Regions from separate parts of the Cedecea sp. genome, predicted to be linked through region 2. Evidence: predicted binding sites of a transcription regulator. Region 2 holds the regulator's gene; each other region holds the start of a gene.
The links. Region 2 encodes PurR, which represses purine synthesis genes. Its sites were predicted from a motif close to CANGCAAACGTTTGCNTG; they were not measured.
Positions count from the first base shown of each region.

Region 1: the regulator PurR is predicted to act here: its motif matches at 1,393-1,410, upstream of purL (phosphoribosylformylglycinamidine synthase).
Region 3: the regulator PurR is predicted to act here: its motif matches at 1,176-1,193, upstream of pyrC (dihydroorotase).
Region 4: the regulator PurR is predicted to act here: its motif matches at 2,032-2,049, upstream of cecR (transcriptional regulator CecR).

Region 1 is NZ_DASYBS010000057.1:19,372-22,496, reverse strand. It holds gene purL (phosphoribosylformylglycinamidine synthase) at 1-1,326, opposite strand, end outside; gene mltF (membrane-bound lytic murein transglycosylase MltF) at 1,521-3,125, shown strand; gene tadA (tRNA adenosine(34) deaminase TadA) at 3,016-3,125, opposite strand, start outside.
Region 2 is NZ_DASYBS010000165.1:60,035-63,159, forward strand. It holds gene sodB (superoxide dismutase [Fe]) at 137-718, shown strand; gene VGM55_RS25905 (YnhF family membrane protein) at 887-976, opposite strand; gene purR (HTH-type transcriptional repressor PurR) at 1,269-2,294, shown strand; gene punR (DNA-binding transcriptional activator PunR) at 2,291-3,125, opposite strand, start outside.
Region 3 is NZ_DASYBS010000106.1:28,083-31,207, forward strand. It holds gene mdtH (multidrug efflux MFS transporter MdtH) at 1-455, shown strand, start outside; gene VGM55_RS17555 (lipoprotein) at 555-1,115, shown strand; gene pyrC (dihydroorotase) at 1,262-2,308, shown strand; gene dinI (DNA damage-inducible protein I) at 2,384-2,629, shown strand; gene bssS (biofilm formation regulator BssS) at 2,928-3,125, shown strand, end outside.
Region 4 is NZ_DASYBS010000065.1:9,618-12,742, reverse strand. It holds gene VGM55_RS10610 (ATP-binding cassette domain-containing protein) at 1-241, opposite strand, end outside; gene hlyD (secretion protein HlyD) at 228-1,208, opposite strand; gene cecR (transcriptional regulator CecR) at 1,198-1,893, opposite strand; gene rhlE (ATP-dependent RNA helicase RhlE) at 2,147-3,125, shown strand, end outside.

The DNA of each region.
Region 1 (3,125 bases), on a different contig from region 2:
CGGACCACCCAGCACTATGAGCTTAGCGCCAGGGGTAATTTCGCCCTTCTGCACGTGGTCGGCGCGGATGTTGCCGATACCGCCGGCGAGCATGATAGGTTTGTGGTAACCGCGCAGCTCCACCCCGTTGTGGCTGTTAACCTGCTCTTCGTAGGTACGGAAGTAGCCGGTCAGCGCCGGACGGCCAAATTCGTTGTTGAATGCCGCCCCGCCCAGAGGGCCTTCGGTCATGATGTCCAGCGCCGTAACAATGCGGTCTGGCTTACCAAAGTCCTGCTCCCACGGCTGTTCAAAGCCCGGAATGCGCAGGTTGGAAACGGAGAAGCCGACCAGGCCCGCTTTTGGCTTAGCGCCACGCCCGGTAGCGCCTTCGTCGCGGATTTCACCGCCGGAGCCGGTTGCCGCGCCCGGCCACGGAGAGATAGCGGCCGGGTGGTTGTGGGTTTCAACCTTCATCAGAATATGCGCTTCTTCCTGATGGAAGTCATAGCGCCCCGCTTCACGGTCGGCGAAGAAACGGCCGACGGCCGAACCTTCCATGACCGCTGCGTTGTCTTTATAGGCAGACAGCACGTAATCCGGCGTTTTCTCGAAGGTATTTTTGATCATCCTGAACAGTGACTTGGTCTGTTTCTGCCCGTCGATAATCCAGTCGGCGTTAAAGATTTTATGACGGCAATGTTCGGAGTTCGCCTGCGCAAACATATACAGTTCGATGTCGTTCGGGTTGCGCCCAAGCTTGCTGAACGCATCCTGCAGGTAGTCGATTTCGTCTTCCGCCAGCGCCAGGCCCAGACGGATATTCGCCTCTACCAGTGCGTTACGCCCTTTGCCGAGCAGGTCAACGCTCTGCACCGGAGCCGGTTGGTGTTGTGCAAACAGCTGCTCTGCATCGTTCAGGGAAGTAAACACGCTCTCCATCATGCGGTCATGCAGTAGCGCAGCAACCTCCTGCAGTTGCTCAGCGGTCAGCGTACTGCCGGTAATGTACCAGGCCACGCCGCGCTCAAGGCGCTTAACCTGAGGTAGGTCGCAGTTGTGGGCGATGTCGGTAGCTTTAGAAGACCAGGGGGAGATGGTGCCAGGGCGCGGTGTGACCAGCAGTAAAGTTCCTTCAGGCGTATGCTCTGCGAGGGTTGGACCATACTTCAACAGCCGTTGCAGGCGGGCATGCTCATCAACGTTCAGCGGTGCATCGAGGTCGGCAAAATGAACATACTCGGCATAAATGTCGCTTACCGGGAGGTTAGCATCGTTAAAACGGGCCAGGAGTTTGTTAATACGAAATGCCGAAAGAGCAGGCGAACCACGCAGAATTTCCATCATTAAAGATCTCTCGTCTTCAGGGCGAAGGGGGGAAAACGGGCGTCATTATAGAGAATCCTCCGCCATGACGAAACCGTTTGCGTAGAAATAACAGCAGAAGTTTTTATTGCACGAAAATTAAACGATATATTCTTAAAAGTTGCTTACTGGCGTTTTCTTACGCAAAATGCGTTTCATCCACTTACAGGGTTCATATAAATCATGTTTATTGTTGGCTGAGACTTAACCTGCTGCAGAATGTTATCTATTTGAAAAGAATAAAGATTAATTATCTGCTTATCGGTGTCGTCACCTTGTTGCTGGCAGTGGCATTATGGCCCTCCATTCCAGGCTTGAACCAGACCGAAAACCGCATCGCCGCGATTAAAGCGCGGGGGGTTTTGCGCGTCAGTACAATTTCATCGCCGCTTACCTGGACGATGATTAACGGTAAAGCCACCGGCCTTGACTATGAACTCGCCAGGCAGTTCGCAGACTATCTGGGCGTAAAACTAAAAATCGTCGTGCGGCCAAATATTAACGCGCTGTTTGATGACCTGGATAATGATAACGCCGACCTGCTCGCAGCAGGCCTGGTGTATAACTCCAGTCGCAGCCGCGACTATCAGGCCGGACCAACCTATTATTCCGTCTCGCAGCAGATGGTGTATCGCGTTGGGAGTCCGCGCCCGAAAACGCTCGGCGGCGTAAAACCCTCGCAGCTGGTGCTGTCTTCAGGCCAGGCAGTAGTCAGCGATCTTCAAAAGCTCAAAGAGAGCCAGTACGCCGATCTGAGCTGGAGTATTGACGCCAAACAGACCAGTAATCAGCTGTTACAGCAGGTTGTGGACGGCGACATTGCCTTTACGATTTCCGACTCCATCGCCATCAGCCTTTTCCAGCGAGTTCATCCTCAGTTGGCCGTCGCACTCGACGTTACCGACGAACAGCCCGTCACCTGGTTTTCAACACGTAGCAGCGACGACAGCATGAGCGCCGCGCTGCTCGATTTCTATAATCAGATTAGCAGCGACGGCACGCTGGCAAGACTTGAGGAAAAATACCTTGGTCATATCGGCGATTTTGATTATGTCGATACCCGCACTTTCCTTAATTCAGTTGATTCCGTACTTCCGGATCTTCAGCCCCTGTTCGAAAAGTACGCCGACGAAATCGACTGGCCGCTGCTGGCAGCCATTTCCTATCAGGAGTCCCACTGGGATACTCATGCTACCTCCCCTACCGGCGTACGCGGCTTGATGATGCTGACTAAAAACACGGCCCAAAGCCTTGGGATCACCGACAGACTCGATGCCGAGCAGAGCATTAGCGGTGGCAGCCGTTATCTGAAAGATATGATGAGCAAAGTGCCTGCCACGGTACCGGAATATGAGCGCATCTGGTTCGCGCTTGCGGCTTATAACATGGGTTACGCCCATATGCTGGATGCCCGCCAGCTGACGGCGAAGCAAAAAGGAAATCCGGACAGCTGGGCAGACGTTAAGACACGTCTGCCGCTGCTGAGCCTCAAGCCATACTACAGTAAAACAACATATGGCTATGCCCGTGGGCACGAGGCTTATGCGTACGTGGAAAACATACGCAAGTATCAACTAAGTCTGGAAGGGTATTTGCAGGAGAAAGAGAAAAAGGCCGCACAGGAAGAGAGGTTTGCCGAGGCCTACCCTGCAGTAACCCCGGTAGAAATGGCTACTCCGCCTTACGGCCCTTTTCCTTTAGCGCCTTTTTCTCAAGACGACGTGCGCGAAAAAAATCGCTCAACATGGCTGAGCACTCTGACGCAAGCACCCCTTCACTAA
Region 2 (3,125 bases):
AGGTAGTTTGTCTGCCGTCTGAACAGCCCGACAACGGGCTGTTTCATTTCGCTTTTTTGCACTCCCGTAATTTGCTAACCTTATAACCACACAAAATGTAGTTATATTGTGAATCAAAATAACAAGGAGTGAAGCAATGTCGTTCGAACTACCCGCCCTGCCCTATGCAAAAGACGCTTTGGCACCGCACATCTCAGCCGAAACCCTCGAATACCACTACGGTAAACACCATCAAACCTACGTCACTAACCTGAATAACCTTGTAAAAGGCAGTCCGTTTGAAGGGAAGACGCTGGAGGAGATCGTTAAGCACGCTGACGGTGGGATTTTCAATAACGCCGCACAGGTCTGGAACCATACGTTCTACTGGCACTGCCTGGCGCCAAACGCAGGAGGAGAGCCAGCCGGGGAAGTGCTGGCAGCCATTACTAACGCCTTTGGCAGCGTAGAAGCATTTAAAAAACAGTTCACCGAAGCCGCCATCAAAAACTTCGGTTCCGGCTGGACCTGGCTTGTCAAAAACAGCGACGGCAGCCTGGCAATAGTTTCCACCTCAAACGCCGGAACCCCGCTCACTACCGATGCAAAACCGCTGCTGACCGTAGATGTCTGGGAACACGCTTACTATATTGATTACCGTAATGCGCGCCCGACATATCTGGACCACTTCTGGGCGCTGGTTAACTGGACATTTGTTGCGCAAAACCTGGCGGGCTGATTTGCAGCCGCTTTTCATCAGAGAATGGAAGGATTACCTGAGGTTTTTTGGAAATAAACGGGGAAAATCAATTCATTGATTTTCGACTGATAACCACAAAGAGGGAAAAGCCATACTTTTCCCTCTTTGTCTACGGCCTAAGGGCCGCTATTAGCGGCCCTTATTAAATCAGTGCAGTACGGCGGTCAGCGCACCGGCAACAATCAGGCCCAGTACGATAACCGTGGTCACCATGGAAAACTTCAGATCGGTACTCATCGTAAGCTCCTTTTATTTCCCTACAAAGTGTAAGCAGGATGATTTTCCCACAATTGGCGAGAAAAATCCTGCTGGTTTTGCACAGATCTCGGTTTTCCCTCTTCCACTTTGCCCCGGGATAAGCCAAAATCCTTCGCTAATTTACCGCGTATCGCCCGGCAACGCCCTCCTCCCGCTGTATGTCGCATTCCCGACAGGCCTGCAACCAACGTGTTGCCCCAGGAGTTAGCGAAGGCAAACGTTTAACATATGAGTTATCAGGAGTTTACGATATGGTCTGGAGTGACATCTAATGGCAACAATTAAGGACGTAGCGAAGCGCGCAAACGTTTCCACTACCACTGTGTCACATGTCATTAACAAGACCCGTTTTGTGGCGGAAGAGACGCGCAACGCCGTCTGGGCAGCAATTAAAGAGCTGCACTACTCACCGAGTGCCGTTGCACGCAGCCTGAAGGTCAACCACACCAAATCCATCGGTCTGCTTGCTACCTCAAGCGAAGCCCCCTATTTTGCTGAAATTATCGAATCGGTCGAGAACAGCTGTTTCGCGAAAGGCTACACCTTGATCCTTGGCAATGCGCACAACAACTTTGAGAAACAGCGCGCCTACCTGTCGATGATGGCGCAAAAGCGCGTTGATGGCTTGCTGGTGATGTGCTCCGAGTACCCGGAAAGCCTGCTCTCTACGCTGGAAGAGTACCGTCATATTCCCATGGTGGTGATGGACTGGGGCGAAGCCCGCGCCGACTTTACCGACTCCGTTGTCGACAATGCTTTTCACGGCGGTTATCTCGCAGGCCGTTACCTGATTGAACGCGGCCATCGCGACATCGGTGCGATCCCGGGTCAGCTGGAACGTAATACCGGCGGCGGTCGCCATGCAGGCTTCCTGAAGGCGCTTGATGAAGCCAATATTAAAGTACCGGATAATTGGGTAGTTCAGGGCGACTTCGAGCCAGAGTCCGGCTACCGGGCCATGCAGCAATTACTCAACCAGCCACATCGCCCTACAGCGGTATTCTGCGGTGGCGATATCATGGCGATGGGCGCGATCTGCGCAGCGGATGAGATGGGGCTGCGCGTGCCGCAGGATATCTCTATCATCGGCTATGATAATGTGCGCAACGCCCGCTATTTCTCTCCGGCGTTGACCACTATCCACCAGCCAAAAGAACGTCTGGGCGAAACGGCCTTTAATATGCTGCTCGACCGTATAATCAACAAACGTGAAGAGTCGCAGACGATTGAAGTCCATCCGCGCCTCATCGAACGCCGCTCGGTAGCCGACGGCCCGTTCCGCGATTACCGCCGCTAAGTCTTGTCAGGAGCCGGGAATGTGTTGCCTGGCTCCTGAAGCCACTCCTGATTCATCGTCTCACTGTCCCCCAGGTATTCCAGCAGCCAGCTTAACGCAGGCGATGCGTCATCCTGCCTCCACGTCAGGCAGCAAGCTGCATCCGGGAACGGATTTTCCAGCGTCAGCTCCTGCCACTCTCCGCCGTCCAGCCACGGCTTAGCGATGTGCGTAGGCACCATGCCAATGCACAGGCCTGCGCTAAGGCAGTCCGCCCCTGAAGCCCAGTCCGGCACCACCACGCGGCGCTGGTTATCAAGAAGCCAGGTGATACGCTTGGGCAGCGAACGCGATGTATCCTCCAGAACCAAAGATGGCCAGGCCCTGAGCATATCGTCCGGAATAACACCCTCATGTTGCGCGAGCGGATGATCGGTCGAAACGACACAGCGCCAGCTAAGCGCCCCCATATCCCGAAACGCATAACGTCCTCCCACGGGGATAGCCTGCGTCGCCCCTATCGCCGCCTCTACTCGTCCGTCAGCCAGTGCGTCCCACACGCCGTTGAAGACCTCCTGAAATACCCGTAGCTCGATATCCGGAAAGTGGCGATAAAAATCCAGCACCAGCTGGCGGGTACGCTCTGGCTTCACAATATTGTCTACCGCAATGGACAGGTGCCCGCGCCAGCCGTTTGCTATCTGCTGGCATTGCTGTCGGGTAGCCATCATTTTTTTGATAACAGAGCGACCCTCCTTCAAAAAAAAAGCCCCGGCTGCGGTGAGTTCAACATCACGGTGCCGCCGTTCGAAGAGCGGCACAGCTAACCACTCTTCGAGCTGGCGTACCGTA
Region 3 (3,125 bases), on a different contig from region 2:
CGCTTTCGCTCACGTTGCTGTACCCCATTGCCCGCTGGAGCGAAAAACGTTTCCGCCTTGAGCAGCGTTTAATGGCGGGGCTGATTTTAATGACGGTGAGCCTGATGCCTGTCGGCCTTGCGTCAACCTTACAGCAGCTTTTTGCCCTGATTTGTACCTTTTACATTGGCTCGATTATTGCCGAACCGGCCAGGGAAACGCTGAGCGCCTCGCTTGCCGATGCTCGCGCACGCGGGAGTTACATGGGGTTCAGCCGTTTAGGGCTGTCGCTGGGTGGCGCGCTCGGCTATACCGGTGGTGGCTGGCTGTTTGACGCAGGTAAAGCGCTTCAACAGCCCGAGCTCCCGTGGGCGATGCTGGGTATTATCGGTTGTATTACCCTTGCCGCACTCTGGTGGCAGTTCAGCCTCAAACCCGTGGAGCCAACGATGTTTGAACCCGGCGGCCCGGGGTAAACCACACCTTTCATCCTTTTCCTGTAGCCGCAGGCGCCGTGCCGCATTATGCTGATCAACGTAAGGCACGGCATTTGAGCCGCTATTTTGAGGAAGCCTATGAAGAAGATTGTTTTTGCCGCCGCATTGATGCTTGGCGGCCTGCTATCAGGATGCAACCAGCTAACGCAGTACAGCGTGAGCGAACAGGAGATCAACCAGTCGCTGGAAAAACACAATAACTTCTCAAAAGATATTGGCCTGCCCGGCGTCGCCGACGCGCATGTCGTGTTAACCAATTTAGCCAGCCAGATTGGCCGGGAAGAACCGAATAAAGTCACGCTAACCGGCGATGCCAACCTCGACATGACGTCACTATTCGGTAATCAAAAAGCCACCTTAAAACTGAAGTTGAAAGCGCTGCCGGTGTTCAATAAAGAGCAAGGCGCTATCTACCTGCAGGAGATGGAGGTGGTTGATGCTCAGGTCGAGCCGCAAAAAATGCAGACCGTGTTGCAAACTATCGTTCCCTACCTGAACCAGTCGCTGCGCAGCTACTTCAATCAACAGCCTGCCTATGTCCTGAGTGAAGACCGCAGCAAAGGCGAGTCGTTGGCGAAGAAGTATGCCAAAGGCATTGAGGTTAAGCCTGGTGAAATCATCATTCCTTTAACCGACTAACCGGTTAACCCTCGGGGCCGCTTTGCTGCCCCGAGGCGTTTGTGCAACATAAGTGGTGCAAACGATAACGTTTCCCCTTATCCTTAGTGCCCGGCATAAAACCAGCCCTTGATGACTGATTTTCCCTCTCACGCCGGAGCACATTCATGACTGCATTACCTCAGGTATTAAAAATCCGCCGCCCAGATGACTGGCATATTCACCTTCGCGATGGTGAGATGCTGAAAACCGTGGTGCCTTACACCAGCCAGACGTATGGCCGTGCGATTGTGATGCCCAATCTTGTGCCTCCTGTCACCACCGTGGAAGCGGCGATTGCCTACCGTCAGCGCATTCTTGATGCCGTGCCGGCCGGGCAAAATTTTGAACCGCTAATGACCTGCTACCTGACCGACACGCTTGACCCTAACGAAATAGAGCGCGGTTTTAATGAAGGCGTGTTTACCGCCGCCAAGCTTTACCCTGCCAATGCCACAACCAACTCTACCCACGGCGTCACCAGCACCGCCGCTATCATGCCGGTGCTTGAACGCATGCAAAAAATTGGCATGCCGCTGCTGGTGCACGGCGAAGTCACCCATGCCGACATCGATATTTTCGATCGTGAAGCACGTTTCATAGAAACCGTGATGGAACCGCTACGCCGCCAGCTGCCGGAACTGAAGGTGGTGTTTGAACACATCACCACTAAAGATGCGGCCCAGTACGTGAAGGAAGGCAACTCGCTGATTGGCGCAACAATCACACCTCAGCATCTGATGTTTAACCGCAACCACATGCTGGTTGGTGGCATTCGCCCGCATCTTTACTGCCTGCCGATTCTGAAGCGTAGCGTTCATCAGGACGCCCTGCGCGAGCTCGTAGCCAGCGGCTGTGACCGCGTATTCCTCGGTACCGACTCGGCGCCTCACTCTCGCCATCGCAAAGAGGCAAGCTGCGGCTGTGCAGGCTGTTTCAATGCACCTTCTGCGCTGGGTGCGTATGCCACGGTGTTTGAGGAGATGACCGCTCTGCAGCACTTCGAAGCTTTCACCTCGCTGAACGGCCCGCGTTTCTACGGCCTGCCGGTGAATGAAGACAGTATCGAGCTGGTACGCGTTGCCGAGACAATGCCGGAGCTGATTGAAGCCGGTGACGACAGCATCGTCCCGTTCCTTGCCGGAGAGGACGTCGCCTGGTCGGTTAAAGGCTAAATATTTCAACGCCCCCTGTTGCTTACTGGAAAGTTAGCCTGTATAAATATCCAGTATATTATACAGGGGGTCGTTATGCGTATTGAAGTGACTATAGCCAAAACCACACCGTTGCCGCCCGGGGCTATCGACGCCCTTGCCAGTGAGCTTTCCCGCCGTATCAATCAACATTTTCCCGACACCAGCAGCGACGTTCAGGTGCGTTATGCCTCCGGCAACAACCTGTCCGTGCTGGGCGGTGCTAAAGAAGATAAAACGCGAATCAGCGAGATCCTCCAGGAAACCTGGGAAAGCGCTGACGATTGGTTCTCTGCCGACTAATACCCTCAATTATGTTGGTACTTTTTTGCCGGGTGTCGCCATCCGGTTTTTTTATTTACGCACCTTGTTTTGCTTAATTTTTAAACTACCGCTGTTTATTTTCCCTTTTCTCTCAGACAAATCAGAATAACCTGCCGCTTTATTGCTCAACCGAACACAAAAATGCAAAAAAAGTGTTGCTGAGTATTTATTTCATCCCCGTTATCTGCTCATTATTGATATACTTAACTCGCTTCACGATAAATCACGCATGAACCTCGCTAGCCGTTGTCTTTAAACACGTATAAAAGGGGTTATGATGGAAAAAAATAGTGATGTTATTCAGACTCATCCCCTCGTCGGATGGGACATCAGCACCGTCGACAGCTACGACGCCATGATGCTGCGCCTGCACTACCTGACATCCAATAATCAGAAGCACGATGAAACCGAGATCGGCCAGACGCTCTGGCTGACCACCGATGTCGCCCGGCAATTTATTTCTATTCTCGAAGCC
Region 4 (3,125 bases), on a different contig from region 2:
GCAGGGCGCGATCGTCCTTAATCGGGTCCAGGCCAATCACCGAAGCCTTACCTTCGCTGGGTTTCAATAATCCGGCCAGCATCCTCATCAGGGTGGTTTTGCCCGCCCCATCCGGGCCGACTAAACCGGTCACTGCCCCGGCATGAATTTCGCAATCCAGGCTGGCGACAGCGGGTTTCTCCAGATCCGGAAAGCGCTTCATCAACCCCTGGAGGCGAATTGTCGCTTTATTGTTGCTCATGCTGGGTTCCGCCGTTGAATTTCACCGTAACCGGCATCCCCTGGCGCAGGGCGTCATCCGCATCGGTGACGATAATCCGCAGGCGATATACCAGATCGGTGCGTAAATCAGGCGTTTCTACGGTTTTAGGGGTGAACTCCGCGGTCGGTGAAACAAAACCTACCTTGCCGTGATAGGGCTTGTCCGGGCGGCCATCGGTGTAAATCAGCAGTTCGCTGCCGGGTTTTGCCTGCCCAAGATTAGTTTCGTCGATATAGGCGCGGATCCACACCGGGCGGGTAAGTGAAAGCGTGAGTACCGTGCTGCCTGCGTTAAGCATGCTGCCGGGCTCAACGGCGCGGGTTAACAGCGTGCCGTCTGAAGGGGCGAGCAGGGTGGTGTCCTGCAGGTCGAGCTGAGACTGTGCCAGCTGCGCTTTAGCCTGCTGCAGGCTGGCCTGAGCCTGAGCAATTTCCTGCGGACGGTTGCCGCTGCGATATTGGCTGAGCTTGTCCTGGGCTGCTTTCAGCGTGGCCTTTGCCTGGTCGCTTGAGGAGCGGGCGTTGGCTAAATCATTCGCCGAGATGGTTTTTGTCGCCCAAAGCCCCTGCTGGCGCTGGTAAAAGTTCTGCGCATAATCATAGGCGGCCTGAGCAATCTCTTCGTCACGATAGCCGGCAATGATCAAATCGTATTTGGCCTGCGCCGCCGCCACGTTTGCCTCTGCCTGACGCAGGGCGTTTTCATATGGCGCTTTGTCAATCAGCCCCAGGGGTTCACCGGCTTTGATGGCATCACCCTCGTCAACCTCAAGCGCTGCAAGACGACCGCCAACGCGGAAGCTCAGGTTAACGGTGCGAATATCCACGTTGCCGTAAAGCGTTAGCGCGCTGTTCTGCTGGCTTTGATACCATTTCCAGCCACCAAATGCCGCGGCTACCAGCGCTAAAATGACAATGACGGCAATTACCGGCTTCTTACTGTTCATCACTCGCGTTTCCTCTGTTTACGGATAATCCCTGCAGGATGAAATCAACGTGGCTCAGCACCACGCGGGTAATTTGCTGCACTTTGGTCTGGTCAAACTGCGGCCAGCCGGTGCGCAACAGAATCGTCTCTCGCCCAAGCCGGAAGGCCAGTACCTGGCCGAGCAACGTATGGGTATGCAAAATCGTGTCGGTATCGAAAGGATCCCGCCCGGTGTAGTGTGCGACCAGAGTGGTTAGCAGAGAGTGCATGGGGTCGATAACCTGCCGGTGGATCAGTTGGTAAGCGGCGGTCGGGGAAAGCTGTTCGCGGGAGATAAACTTGCTTAGGTTGAGCGTGTTGTCAGTGGTCAGCAGGGCGATCATTTGCCCGAGCGCGGTATGAATGAGGTGGCGTATTTTCTGATTGTCCGGCCTGGACTCGCTCAGAATGGCCTCTGCGGCGGCAACATGCTCGTGAAAATTACCGCTAATAAAGTCGGCAATCCATTGGGCGGAAGCCATATACAACGCTTCTTTAGAACCGAAGTAATAGGTGATGGCGGCAATGTTTTGCCCAGCCAGGGCGGCGATATCACGCGTGGTGGCGTGCATGCCGTACTCGGCAAATTGCGCGATGGCGGCGGCAATTAGCGTATTTTTAGCCTGCTCACCGCGGCTGGTGGCGGGCGTCGGCGAGGGTGTCATACCGACCTCTTAAAAAGTTAATCAATCGATTGATTAAGAGTAAGCAAAGTTATCAACCCTGTCCAGTTCAAGTCTTTATTCTGCTGATGAGGCATAAAGTGAGAATTTATGCGGAAGATCACAAAAACTGCTACACTGCACGCGAACGGCGCCGTGGTTTGCGCCTCCTCTCTTCGCCAGCTTAGGGCTGGCGCGTGATGTTCCCCCTGGAAACTACACCGCACAATGTGGTCAGGGCGGTTCTGGAGTTCCTATGTCTTTTGATTCTCTCGGCCTGAATGCCGATATTTTGCGTGCTGTGGAAGAGCAGGGCTATCGCGAGCCTACCCCCATCCAGCGCCAGGCAATTCCGGTAGTGTTAGCAGGCCGTGATCTGATGGCCAGTGCCCAAACCGGTACCGGCAAGACCGCAGGTTTTACCCTGCCGCTGTTACAGCGTCTGACCGACAGTGCGCCTCACCTGAAGGGCCGTCGCCCGGTGCGTGCGCTGATCCTCACCCCAACCCGCGAACTGGCGGCACAGATTGGTGAGAACGTCCGCGACTACAGCAAATATTTGAATATCCGTTCGCTGGTTGTCTTTGGCGGCGTGAGCATTAACCCGCAGATGATGAAACTGCGCGGTGGCGTGGATGTGCTGGTCGCGACTCCGGGTCGTCTGCTGGATCTTGAGCATCAGAACGCCGTGAAACTCGACCAGATCGAGATCCTGGTGCTGGATGAAGCCGACCGCATGCTGGATATGGGCTTTATCCACGATATCCGTCGCGTGCTGGCTAAGCTGCCTGCGCGTCGGCAAAACCTGCTGTTCTCGGCAACCTTCTCCGACGACATTAAAGGGCTGGCTGAAAAGCTGCTGCACAACCCGGAAGAAGTGGAAGTGGCTCGCCGCAACACGGCTTCTGAGCAGGTTACTCAGCACGTTCACTTTGTGGACAAAAAGCGTAAGCGGGAACTGCTGTCGCAGATGATCGGCGAAGGTAACTGGCAGCAGGTGCTGGTGTTTACTCGCACCAAGCACGGCGCTAACCACCTTGCTGAGCAGCTGCAAAAAGACGGTATCACCGCGGCGGCAATCCACGGTAACAAGAGCCAGGGTGCCCGTACTCGCGCGCTGGCCGACTTTAAAAGCGGCGGCATTCGCGTCCTGGTTGCGACCGATATCGCGGCTCGCGGGCTGGATATCGAAGAGCTGCCGCACGTCGTTAACTACGAGCTGCCAAACGTCCCGG